2 regions of the Vibrio sp. 16 genome follow, and region 1 is predicted to be linked to the other one. Evidence: predicted binding sites of a transcription regulator. Region 1 holds the regulator's gene; the other holds the start of a gene.
The links. Region 1 encodes MetJ, which represses methionine synthesis genes. Its sites were predicted from a motif close to TTAGACNTNTANANGTCTAA; they were not measured.
Positions count from the first base shown of each region.

Region 2: the regulator MetJ is predicted to act here: its motif matches at 3,218-3,237, upstream of metA (homoserine O-acetyltransferase MetA).

Region 1 covers NZ_OY808997.1:2,271,637-2,277,871, forward strand. Annotated here, with positions in the region: gene rpmE (50S ribosomal protein L31) at 56-274, shown strand; gene U9J37_RS10360 (malic enzyme-like NAD(P)-binding protein) at 531-1,808, shown strand; gene metJ (met regulon transcriptional regulator MetJ) at 1,937-2,257, opposite strand; gene U9J37_RS10370 (O-succinylhomoserine (thiol)-lyase) at 2,476-3,642, shown strand; gene U9J37_RS10375 (bifunctional aspartate kinase/homoserine dehydrogenase II) at 3,642-6,053, shown strand.
Region 2 covers NZ_OY808997.1:842,973-849,207, forward strand. Annotated here, with positions in the region: gene U9J37_RS03800 (M48 metallopeptidase family protein) at 1-134, shown strand, start outside; gene rlmF (23S rRNA (adenine(1618)-N(6))-methyltransferase RlmF) at 140-1,165, shown strand; gene U9J37_RS03810 (hypothetical protein) at 1,188-1,382, shown strand; gene pilW (type IV pilus biogenesis/stability protein PilW) at 1,379-2,089, opposite strand; gene metA (homoserine O-acetyltransferase MetA) at 2,254-3,195, opposite strand; gene U9J37_RS03825 (DUF3859 domain-containing protein) at 3,375-3,812, shown strand; gene U9J37_RS03830 (bifunctional diguanylate cyclase/phosphodiesterase) at 3,940-6,235, shown strand, end outside.

The DNA of each region.
Region 1 (6,235 bases):
TGTGGTGTCCGGCTAAGATTCGGATAGCGACACGGCCTATATTAGAGGTTCTCCCATGAAAGCTGGTATCCACCCAGAGTACAAAGCTGTTAAAGCAACATGTTCTTGTGGCAACTCTTTTGAGTTCAACTCAACTCTAGCTAAAGAGTCAATCCACCTAGACGTATGTGACAAATGTCACCCATTCTACACTGGTAAGCAACGTATCGTTGATACAGGCGGCCGTGTTGATCGCTTCAACAAGCGTTTCGGTGCTCTATCAAGCAAGAAGTAATCACTTCTTAACCGAATCTAAAAAGGACGCTCTGGCGTCCTTTTTTGTTTTTCACGTTCAGAAAAGTCTCTATTAACGCAGTGTATTGCTTCATCAATATTGAGAATTCCTAGCGACATCTCTATTCATCTGGTCTAATCTCCAGTGAATTGACACCTTTTGGCGTTACAGGTCGCATTCTGACCTTTGCAGCTTGACTTAGTTACTCTAGAATGGATTCCCCCTTTCCAAACATTAATAACGAGTACCTACACCTATGTCATCTGACAATCACCAAGAACTATCCCCTGAAGAACAATTCCGTCAACAGGCGTTGGATTACCATGCTTACCCAACAGCCGGTAAGATCTCTGTTGAACTAACCAAACCTGCGGAGACCGCAACTGACCTCGCGTTAGCATACAGCCCAGGTGTAGCGGAGCCCGTTCGTGAGATCGCACAAAACCCAGACAATGTTTACAAATATACGTCTAAAGGCAACATGGTTGCGGTTATTTCCAACGGTACTGCGATTCTTGGTCTAGGTAACTTAGGTCCGCTGGCCTCAAAACCAGTCATGGAAGGTAAATCACTGCTATTTAAACGCTTCGCTGGTTTGGACTCGATTGATATTGAAGTCAAACACCGCACTATCGAAGAGTTCGTTGACACTGTCGCTAACATTGCTGACACCTTTGGTGGTATTAACCTAGAAGACATCAAAGCACCGGATTGCTTCGAAATTGAAAAGCAACTGATTGAACGTTGTGATGTTCCTGTTTTCCACGACGACCAACACGGTACTGCAATTGTTACTGCGGCGGGCATGCTTAACGCGATCGAGCTACAAGGTAAAAAGCTAGAAGAGGCAACGATCGTTTGTTTGGGCGCAGGTGCTGCCGCTGTGGCTTGTATGGAGCTACTGATCAAATGTGGCGCGATGCGTGAAAAGATTTATATGCTTGACCGTAAGGGGGTCATTCATACTCGTCGTGACGACCTAAATGAGTACAAGCAGCTATTCGCCAACAATACCGATAAACGCACGCTTGAAGATGTGATCGAAGGCGCGGACCTGTTCTTAGGTGTATCTGGTCCTAACCTACTTCCGGCTGAGGCTCTAAAGTTGATGGCCGATAAACCTGTTGTGTTTGCTTGTTCTAACCCTGATCCAGAGATCAAACCGGAACTGGCGCATGAAGTGCGTGATGACCTCATCATGGGTACAGGCCGCTCTGACTATCCAAACCAAGTGAACAACGTTCTTTGCTTCCCATTCATCTTCCGTGGTGCATTGGATGTTCGCGCAAGTGAAATCAATGATGAAATGAAACTTGCAGCCGTTGATGCGATTCGTCAACTGGCAAAAGAAGAAGTGCCGGCAGAAGTCCTTAAAGCTGCGGGCGTAGACCACTTAGAGTTTGGACCAAGCTACATCATTCCAAAACCAATGGATGCTCGCCTACTACCTCGCGTTGCTAAAGCTGTGGCACAAGCGGCCGTTGACTCTGGCGTTGCACGTATCGATATGCCTGAAGGCTACATGGGAGCGTAATCGTCACGCCTCTGAAAACCAAAAGCCGCTAACCTAAAGTCAGCGGCTTTTTAGTATCTGAAACAAATCGACGACAGCAAATTAAGAGGTGCGTTTGTTACCAATTATGGACTAACCAAGGCGTGTTTTTATTCTTCGTCAAACGCTTCGTATTCGATCCCCATTTCTTCCATCAGTTTTTTCACTTCTGCAGGGATATCATCTGGGCGATCTTTTCTTAAATCTTCATCCGTTGGTAGTGGCTGACCGGTATAGGCATGCAAAAATGCTTCACACAATAACTCACTGTTTGTTGCATGGCGTAGGTTATTAATCTGACGACGAGTACGCTCATCCGTTAATACCTTCAATACTTTCAATGGAATAGAAACCGTGATCTTCTTTACTTGTTCGCTTTTCTTTCCATGCTCAGCGTATGGGCTTATGTATTCGCCATTCCAGTCTGCCATTGCGCACCTTAATTCATTTTTATGTTTAGTTGAGTAAAGCGCAATTTTAGCGGTATTTATAGCCACAAGCAAAGACATATAGACGTCTAGAAGTGTTGACGTCTCTAAAAATGAGAAGTAAAGTGGTGAGATATGGAGATGGAATAACATATATCTAACATCCATCAGGTATATCGTATTCCCTACAAGTTGTCACCACTGTTCGAAAGGAAACACTTATGAGCGCCCATAAGCCAGCCACCATTGCCGTACGTACTGGTATTGAATCAGACACTCAACACCACGCTGTTGTTCCCCCTATTTACCTCTCGACAAACTATGGCTTTCCAGCATTTGGTGAAGTTCCTCAGTATGACTATACCCGCTCAGGCAACCCAAACCGCGGCTTACTTGAAACCGCATTGTTTGAGTTAGAGTCAGGTAAAGGCGCGGTAGTAACAAACTGCGGCACCTCTGCGCTCAACTTATGGGTGTCTGCATTTTTGGGCCCAGATGACCTCATCATCGCGCCTCATGACTGCTACGGTGGCACATACCGTTTATTCAACACGCGCTCACAAAAAGGTGACTTCAAAGTGCAGTTTGTTGATCAATCGGACGAGCAAGCGCTCAATGCCGCCATTGCGTTAAATCCGAAACTCATCTTGATTGAAACCCCTTCCAACCCTTTAGTGCGCGTGGTCGATATCGCAAAAGTATGCGCCAAAGCAAAACAGGTTGGTGCGCTCGTCGGTGTCGACAATACCTTTTTAACACCAGTGTTCCAAAAGCCTCTCGAATTAGGCGCAGACTTCGTTATTCACTCAACCACCAAGTACATTAATGGCCACTCAGATGTCATTGGTGGCGTGGTCGTCACTAAAACCGAACAGCATGCAGAGGAGCTTGCTTGGTGGGGCAACTGTATCGGCGCGACAGGTACTCCATTTGACAGCTATATGACCCTACGTGGCATACGCACCTTAGGGGCACGCATGAAGGTGCATGAAGAAAGCTCGGCGCAAATCCTTGAGTACCTCAAAAACCAAGACCTCGTTGGAACCATTTATCATCCGAGTCTTCCGGATCATCCAGGACACGAAATAGCGAAACGACAGCAGTCTGGCTTTGGCTCTATGCTCAGCTTTGAGTTTGCAGGAAGCTTTGAGCAGCTCAAACACTTCGTTGGCCAGCTCGAACTCTTCTCACTAGCCGAGTCTTTGGGTGGCGTAGAGAGTTTGATCTGCCACCCAGCTTCGATGACGCACAGAGCGATGGGTGAAGAGGCGCTTGCAGAAGCGGGAGTCACTCATCAGTTGCTCCGCTTGTCAGTCGGTTTGGAAGATGCCGGTGACCTAATTGCAGACTTAGACCGCGCCTTTAATCAAACCAAGGAGGCATGCTAATGACTGCTTCTCGTCAGCTGCACAAATTTGGCGGCAGTAGCCTCGCCGATCCCGAATGTTACCGCCGCGTAGTCACCATCTTAAAAGAGTACTCTAACAGCGAAGACCTGATTGTCGTCTCTGCAGCAGGAAAAACCACCAACCGACTGATCGAGTTTATTGAATCCCTCAACAAAGATGGCCGACTAGCGCATGAAGTGCTGCAAAGCCTCCGCCAATTCCAAACTTCCTTGATTGAAGAGCTGATCGCACCGGACGAACAAGACGCCTTGTTGGCAATACTTCATGATGAGTTTTCAACATTAGGCGAACTGACCGCGCCACTCACTGACGCGGAGAAAGCGGCGGTGCTTGGCCACGGTGAAGTATGGTCATCACGCCTCCTAGCGGCACTCCTTAACCAAAGCGACCTAAACGCCGTTGCACAAGATGCTCGCGCCTTCTTACGAGCAGAGATCGGGACTCAGCCAGAAGTCGACCGAGGTACGTCATACCCGCTATTAAAGGAAGTGTTGGCACAGCATGCTCATCACCGAGTGGTGATTACCGGCTTTATGGCGCAAGATAACCACGGCCAAACCGTGCTGCTTGGTAGAAACGGCTCCGATTACTCCGCCACCGTCATCGGGGCACTGGCTGAAGTCAGCCGAGTGACAATCTGGAGTGATGTTGCAGGGGTATACAGCGCGGATCCACGTATCGTGAGTGATGCATGTTTACTGCCACTACTCAGACTGGATGAAGCCAGTGAACTCGCTCGTCTCGCTGCCCCTGTGTTGCATAGCAGAACGCTACAACCCGTCGCCCAAAGCGCCATGGATCTACATCTTCGCTGTAGCTACGAGCCAGAGTCTGGCTCGACTCGCATAGAGCGTGTATTGGCCTCTGGTCGAGGAGCAAAAATCATTTCCTCACTCAGTGAAGTACTGCTTATCCAACTCAATTTTTCTGCGGGTCATGATTTTTCTCGACTCGAAAAAGAAGTCCTTTCAGGCCTGAAACGCGCTCAGCTTGAGCCATTGACCTATGAAGTTCAACACGATCAGCATGCCCTGCGTCTTGCTTACACCGCAGAAATTGCCGGCGGTGCGCTAGAACACCTGCAAGATGCCGCAATCGAAGCGGAAATTAAACTAAAGGAAGGCTTCTCATTGGTCGCAGCAGTAGGTGCGGGAGTGACCAAAAACGCCAACCACTGCTATGGTTTCTATCAAAAACTGAAATCCTCGCCTGTTGAATTTGTTTCTGAATCTCAATCTGGCTTGAGCTTAGTCGCCGTTTTACGCAAAGCCGACACTACTCCGCTGGTAAAAGCTATTCACAGCCAGTTGTTCCAAGCTCAAAAACGCGTTGGCATCGCCCTGTGTGGCAAAGGGAACATAGGTTCAAGCTGGCTAACCCTATTTGCTGAACAAAAAACCGAACTAGAAAAGCGCCGCGGTATGAACTTTGAGTTAGTTGCTGTCATCGACAGCCAAACATATTGGTTTGACCCGCAAGGCATTGATGCCGCTTCAGTGAGTGCCCGCTTTGACGATGAAGCCACCGAGTACCAACCTGGAGAGTGGATTACCAAGCTTGGCGCGATTCAAGGTTACGATGATGTCGTCGTTTTGGATGTCACCGCAAGCAAAGAGCTGGCAAGCCAATATTTGAAAATTGCAGAGCAAGGTATGCATCTAATATCAGCGAACAAAGTCGCGGGTTCGGCTTCAAGCAAATATTATCATCAAGTCCAAGATGCCTTCGCAAAGATAAATCGCCATTGGCTATACAACGCAACTGTCGGTGCAGGACTTCCTATCAACCACACAGTGCGTGATTTGCGAGAAAGTGGGGATGATATCCAAGCACTGTCAGGAATCTTCTCTGGAACGCTCTCATGGCTTTTCCAGCAGTATGATGGTTCGGTACCTTTTGCCGAGTTAGTTGATTTAGCCTGGCAACAAGGCCTTACCGAGCCCGATCCACGCAACGACCTTGATGGTTCGGATGTTATGCGTAAACTGGTTATCCTTGCCCGTGAAGCAGGGTTAGCCATAGAGCCAGAAGCCGTCAAGGTCGAAAGTCTAGTCCCTGAAGAGTTGGCAGCGCTCTCGCTCGATGACTTTCTAGACAAGAGTCAATTGCTCAGTGAACTACTTGCGGAACGACTCAAGAAAGCACAGCGTGAAGATAAAGTGCTTCGTTACGTTGCCCGTCTCGAGAAAAATGGCCAAGCGAGCGTCGGCGTCGAAGCATTAAGCAAAGAACATGCACTGGCTAATCTACTGCCATGTGACAACATTTTCGCGATTGAGAGCAAATGGTACAAAGACAACCCACTCGTTATCCGTGGACCAGGCGCAGGAAGAGAAGTAACCTCTGGCGCGATTCAATCGGATCTCAATCTACTTTCTAGCCTCCTTTAAACCTATCTAGGGCTGTCTCATACAGCCCTTTTTCATCCTGACTCGCAAACTCTGTCTAGAATCATAGACAGAGAACTCCAGTAAAGTGAACTTCAATATCGCTCATGTTCAACTTGAATAAAATTCATAATTAGATTATTGACATTAAATGGTATTCAAGACATTCTGTGGACATATAGACG
Region 2 (6,235 bases), 1.4 Mb from region 1:
TGGCTCACCTAAAAGAGAAAGAGCACAACAAAGCGTTTTATCAGCTTTGTTGCCATATGGAGCCGGATTACCATCAACTGGAGCTCGATGCGCGTCTATTTATGATTTACCAAGAAACATCAAAACAAAAGTAATCGGTATGACAAAGCCAAAAAGTAAGCCTGCACGCAACAATGAAAAAGCGTCAAACATGAAAGTAGTCAAGGTGAAAGGCAAAGCCGGATTGCACAAAAACAACCTGCATCATGGTCGTTACGACTTCACCAAACTTATTGCCGCATTGCCAGAGCTCAAAAATTACGTCATAAAAACGCCAAAAGGGGAGCAGAGTATTGCATTCTCGGATCCGGTGGCGGTAACTCTTCTCAACAAAGCGCTGCTTGCTTACCATTACAACGTCACGTCGTGGGACATTCCTCAAGGCTATCTATGCCCACCCATTCCCGGACGTGCTGACTATGTTCACCGACTTGCTGAGTTATTAAGTACCGATTCTGGCGATGCTCCACAGCAGCAAATTAACGCCTTAGACATTGGTGTGGGGGCAAACTGCATTTACCCTATTGTTGGGGTAACGCAATACGGCTGGCATTATGTGGGCTCAGACGTCGATCCGGTTTCTGTTGAGAATGCCAACAACATCGCCAAGCGCAATCGCGTGCTAAATGATCGGATAGAGTGTCGGTTACAAAAAGAGAGCCGTCACTTTTTCAAAGGCATCATTAAGTCTGGCGAGCGTTATCACGTGACAACGTGCAACCCGCCTTTTCATAAGTCATTGCAAGAGGCTCAGCAGGGGACAGAAAGGAAAATCAACAACCTGTCGGCCAATAAATCCAAGCGTGGTCAAGCCGTAAATCGCGCTCAATCTAAGCCTTCTCCTATACTTAACTTTGGAGGCCAAAAAGCGGAGCTATGGTGCCCAGGTGGTGAAGCGGCCTTTATCAAGAACATGGCGTTTGAGAGCAAAGAGTTCGCGGATCAAGTGCTGTGGTTTTCAACGCTGATTTCCAAAAAAGAGAACGTTCGTTGGATGCGAAAAAACCTTGAAAAGGCTGGGGCGAGCGAAGTTAGGATTGTCGAGATGAGCCAAGGGCAGAAGATTAGTCGCTTTATGGCTTGGACCTTTAAAACGGACGCTGAGCGCAAAGCTTGGTTTCAATAGTCAGTTAACGTGAGGAGGGCATATGGAATTTGAAATTTATATGCCCTGTGAGCCCGCGTGGATCTGCACCAGTTTTCTATGGCTTTTTGCCATGCTGTTTCTGCTCGGTCTGATTGGCTTCGTCTACATTCTTTACAACGAGTACCAAAAAATACAACGCGCAAGTCGAGTTAGAAAACGGCGCCAAACCCATCATACAAAACGTAAACCACGTTAACCCATTTTATCCAATTTGGCCTGATATTGCTGTTGCAACGAGGGGTTTCCTGCCTGCTCTTCTAGATTGATCAGTAATTTGAGCGACGGCTTTTGCAGTCCATAAGATTGGTGGAACTTCATCAATCGGATGCGAGCCTGAGTATATTCCCCATCCTCAATCTCTAGCTTAGCAAGGTGCAAAATTGAGCTCGCGCGATATGGGTCATGATCGAGTGTGCGAGTAAAGTAGTATTTGGCTTGTTCGTTGTTTCCTGCTTTTAAGGCGCACATCGCGGCGTTTTCGTAACTACCAGAAATCAAATAGTAATAAGGTTGATCGATGGCTGCATTAAAGTATTTGTCAGCGCTGTTGTAGTCACCTTGTTTACAAAGAAAGGTACCAAAGTTATTCAGCACGTTTCCGTTTCTTGGATGTTGCTTGAGCGCCGTTTTGTACATTTTCTCGGCAGATTGGGTTTCACCTACTTTTTCAAAATAGTGTGCCATTGAAAGTTGGGCGCGATAGTAATTGGGCGAGTGATCGAGTGCTTTCTCTAGGTTTTCGCGCGCTTTTACCATGTTTCCTTGTTCAAGATAACCAATACCCAGTGCGATACGGGCTTCAGCACGCTCGGTCGGGTTGAAGGAGGGATCAGACTGCTTGGTGGCGTCAACGGTAACGCAACCAGCGAGCATTAAACTAAGAATGAAAGAAAGTGAACGCATAAGCTGTGTCTTTTTAAGGGTTTAACAGCATGTATAACGTAAAGCGCGAAAGAGTTTGATGGGCTCAGATTCACTATGCGACAGACACGGCACTATTGATTGTCTAAGTTGCATATATGCCTATGAAAGGAAGAAAGGGTTCAAACGAACCCTTTCATCTTGTCTTAGTCATCTTTGGTAAAGTTTGCTTCGCTAAAGTGGTCAAGATCGTACGGCGTTTGTTGGTAAACGCAGTAGTTTAACCAGTTGGCAAACAGCAGATGCCCGTGGCTTCGCCAACTGGCGATAGGTTTATTGTCTGGATTGTTGTTCGGGTAGTAGTTAACTGGAATTGCGGGCTCCATGCCTTCACCAAGGTCGCGAATGTACTCGTTATGCAGTGTGAGGGAATCGTATTCAGGGTGACCGGTCACAAACACGTTTCGTTTATCTTTGGTGGCGGCAAGGTAAACACCTGCGACATCGGATGTAGCAAGAATATCGAGATCGGTATGTTCCTCTAAATACTCTGCGGAGAAATCGGCGTAGCGAGAATGAGGTGCTAAGAAACTGTCGTCAAACCCTCGCAAAATAGGGTGGTAAGGATGGTGAATTTGATGGTGATAAACCCCAGAGAGCTTCTCTTTGCGTGTTCGTTTGGGCAGATCATATAGCAATTTGAGACCCGCTTGCGCCGCCCAACAGACGTATAAGGTCGAAGTGACATGCTCTTTAGCCCATTGCATGATGGTCTTCAAATGGTCCCAATAGATCACGTCTTCAAACTGAACCAAGCCAAGAGGTGCACCTGTGATAATGAGTCCGTCGAAATTGCGCTCTTTGACCATTTCAAATTGGCGATAGAAGTTATCGAGGTGTTCAGTCGGTGTGTTTTTGCTTGGGCGGTTATCAATACGCAGCAGCTCAATGTCTACTTGAAGCGGACTGTTCGACAGTAGACGTAGGAACTGGGTTTCCGTCTCGATTTTCTTCGGCATAAGATTGAGGATCAGAACCTTTAGCGGACGGATTTCCTGAGTCGAAGCGCGAGACTCTGGCATAATGAAAATGTTTTCCTGTCGCAGTACGTCAGATGCAGGTAATTGATCGGGGATCTTAATTGGCACAGCTTACTCCCTAAGCATGATTATGGACGTCTATACATCCAAACTTAGCGCAATCAGAATGAGATGTCGATAGCAAATGTGTGCCAATTTCTAATACACTTGCCGCTTGGACACTCGTTTCAGCAGCAAAAAGCGACATCTGATATTCAGAAGAACTGTCACCATAACCGGAGTCAATCATGGCAAAGCGTTCACCCATCGTAGAAATCACGTCGTACGGCATCTATCAAGATTGGGACTCAAAATCTAAACACCTTCCGAAAATACAAGAGTTTACGACCAAGGTACCCGCGCAAGAGGAGACAGAGTTTGGCTTTATCGTCAATATCAAAAAAGCCAAGGGTGCAGTGATTGAGTACTGTATTGACCACCCAGGGGTAAAAGGCAAAAAGGGGCAGGTTTTGGAGCCCTTTACTGGGGAGCTTCACATTGGCAGTAATGATTGGGACTTTTACCTTGGTGATACCATCCAGCTGTTGGACCCAATTGATGGCTATGACTCTAATATCGGTAAGTGGGCGATGAGTATTCGCTTAAAAGGTGAAGTCATTGCAAGTAAAACGTTTGAGGTGTTTGCAAAAGACGAAGGCGAATTTTGGCGCAGGCGAGGTTTTTAAATGCTGAATTTCGGCATTAAGTGAATCTGTTTCACATCTCTATCAATTAAATTAGACGCATATCAAGTCGAGCGGGCGGTTATTTCTATAATATTGATAATTACTTGTAAAATTATAACAAAATCATATGAATCGATTGCGCTTGTTTAACCTTAAGCTGGAAACCAAAACCGCTCTCTACTTTATCTTTGGTCTTCTTGGCATCACCCTCAGCTGTCTCTACATTACCCGATACTTTTTTTTGCTCAGCTTAGACAGCTTAGAAACCATGGAATCTAATCGTGCCAGTGCACAGGCGCAAAGCTTAATCACGACCATGGTTCAAGAGCTAGAGGTCCGCTCTTATGATTGGGCATACTGGGACGAGACGCATGAATTGCTGTTAGGTGCGAGCTTAAGTGACTATCGGGAAAGAAACCTTGTCCAAGAGTCCCTTGATGCGTTGAGCTTAGACCTGATGATTTTTACTGATCTGCAAGGACAAGTTATCGATTCTATCGAGCGTCGTGACGGGGACAGCGAACCCGTCACCTTACCAGCCAAAATCATGTCTGAGCCTGCAGTCTTGGAGCACATTTCCAAGATGAACAAGGTACTGGATTCATTTCGAGAAAGTTTTAGTGGCTTGCTCACCGTTGATGACCAAGTATGGATCATCACTCTGTCCCCAGTAAGAAACAGTGATGGCACGTCAGCATCCTCTGGCTGGCTGATCTGGGGCCAAAACTTAACGGCACGTTTTCCCGGCAACTACAATTCGATCTTGATTGCTGATAATAAAATTGAGTACGTTTCTGACTCCCATCAAGGCTCGTTGGTTCCAGAGATTGAGAAAACGCGGCGAACCTTAATTCAGACCGTTGATCTCGCGGGGATGTCAGGCGAACCTGCCGCACATCTCACGACGGTGGTTGAACGTGTTCACTATTTAAAGGGCAGTGTGCTTTTTAGCTATTTGTTTGTGGCTGTCGCGATTGTTGCTGTGGTTATCTCATTGGCAACGTTTTTGATTTTTCGACGCCGAGTCGCCGTTCGCTTTTCCGATCTCGAGAAAGACATTGATGAGCTGTTTTCATCCTATCAACTGGAAGGGTTAAACCAGCCAAATAAGGATGAACTCGATCGTTTAGTTAAATTGGTCAAAACCCTAGCGAGTAATACGTCCAGTGCTCAAGAGCAGCTTCTCGATACCCAACAAAAATTTGATGCCCTGTATCAAAGCCAAACCATTGCTATGGTTTTGGTGAGAGAGCGAGAGATTGTAGACATCAATCATACCGCATTGTCCCTTCTTGACTATCAACATGAAGAAGTCGTCCACCAACCGCTGGATTTGTTGTGCCCAGACAGCGATCAACCTGAATGTCAGATCGACCGTATGTATCGCATGTACTATCAGGGGCAGACTCAGTTTGAGGCGCAAATGCTCACTAAAAATGGCGATAAAATTGATTGCCATATCGAAGTGCGCTCGATTCAGTACCAAGGCAGCGATGCAGTAATGCTCTCAATAAGGGATGTTCGCGAGAACAAGCAACAAGCAAAACTTATCGAAGATTTGGTAGAAAGGGATAATCTCTCAGGGCTGTGGAACCGTAAAGCGATCATGGAGAAGGCGCGAAATTTCGTTGAGGTTGCTCCAAACCAATTTAGCTTTTTCTATGTGACGATCCCAAGCCTAATGCATGCTTCAGAAGTGTACGGACACCAAGTCTATGATGAGTCGTTAGAGGCCATTGCAAACCTATTTGGCTCTGAACTGGGTGTGTTTCCTGTTGGTCGAATCAGCTCGCACGAGTTTTTAGTGTTAATTGAAGAACGAAAAGATTGTCACAAAGCGAAACGTGGCGCGATTCGTTTTAAAGAGGCTTTATCTCGCAAGTTGCAGATCCAAGATGTCACCATGGATTTGCAGTGTCAGATCGCCATGATTGCACCCGACATTACGCATCACTCATTGGATACCTTAATCCACGCCGCTATTCATGCAATCGAACTGGATGGCAACAAAGCTCACAACGGTGACCCCATTTATGTGGGTGAACAAACGTTTAATATTGCTCAAGCCTCCGCAGCGATTCTTAGAGATTTGAAGGGCGCGATTGAGTCTCGAGAGATTCATGCAAACTACCAACCGATTGTCGAGAGTAAAACGGGAGACATTGTCGGTTTTGAAGCCTTGGCGCGTTGGCAACATAGTGCGCATGGGTTTGTGTCACCTGGTGTTTTCATTCCTTTGGCTGAGCGACATCATCACATTATCGAACTGGGTGAGAGCATCTTGGAGCAATCGTGCGAGTTTATCCAACGGGTGAATTTAATAAGGCGTCATCAAGGGAAAACACCATTAACCATTCACGTTAATCTAAGTGCCGCGCATTTTTATCATCAAGATCTTGCTCAGTTTTTGCAACGGGTCATCG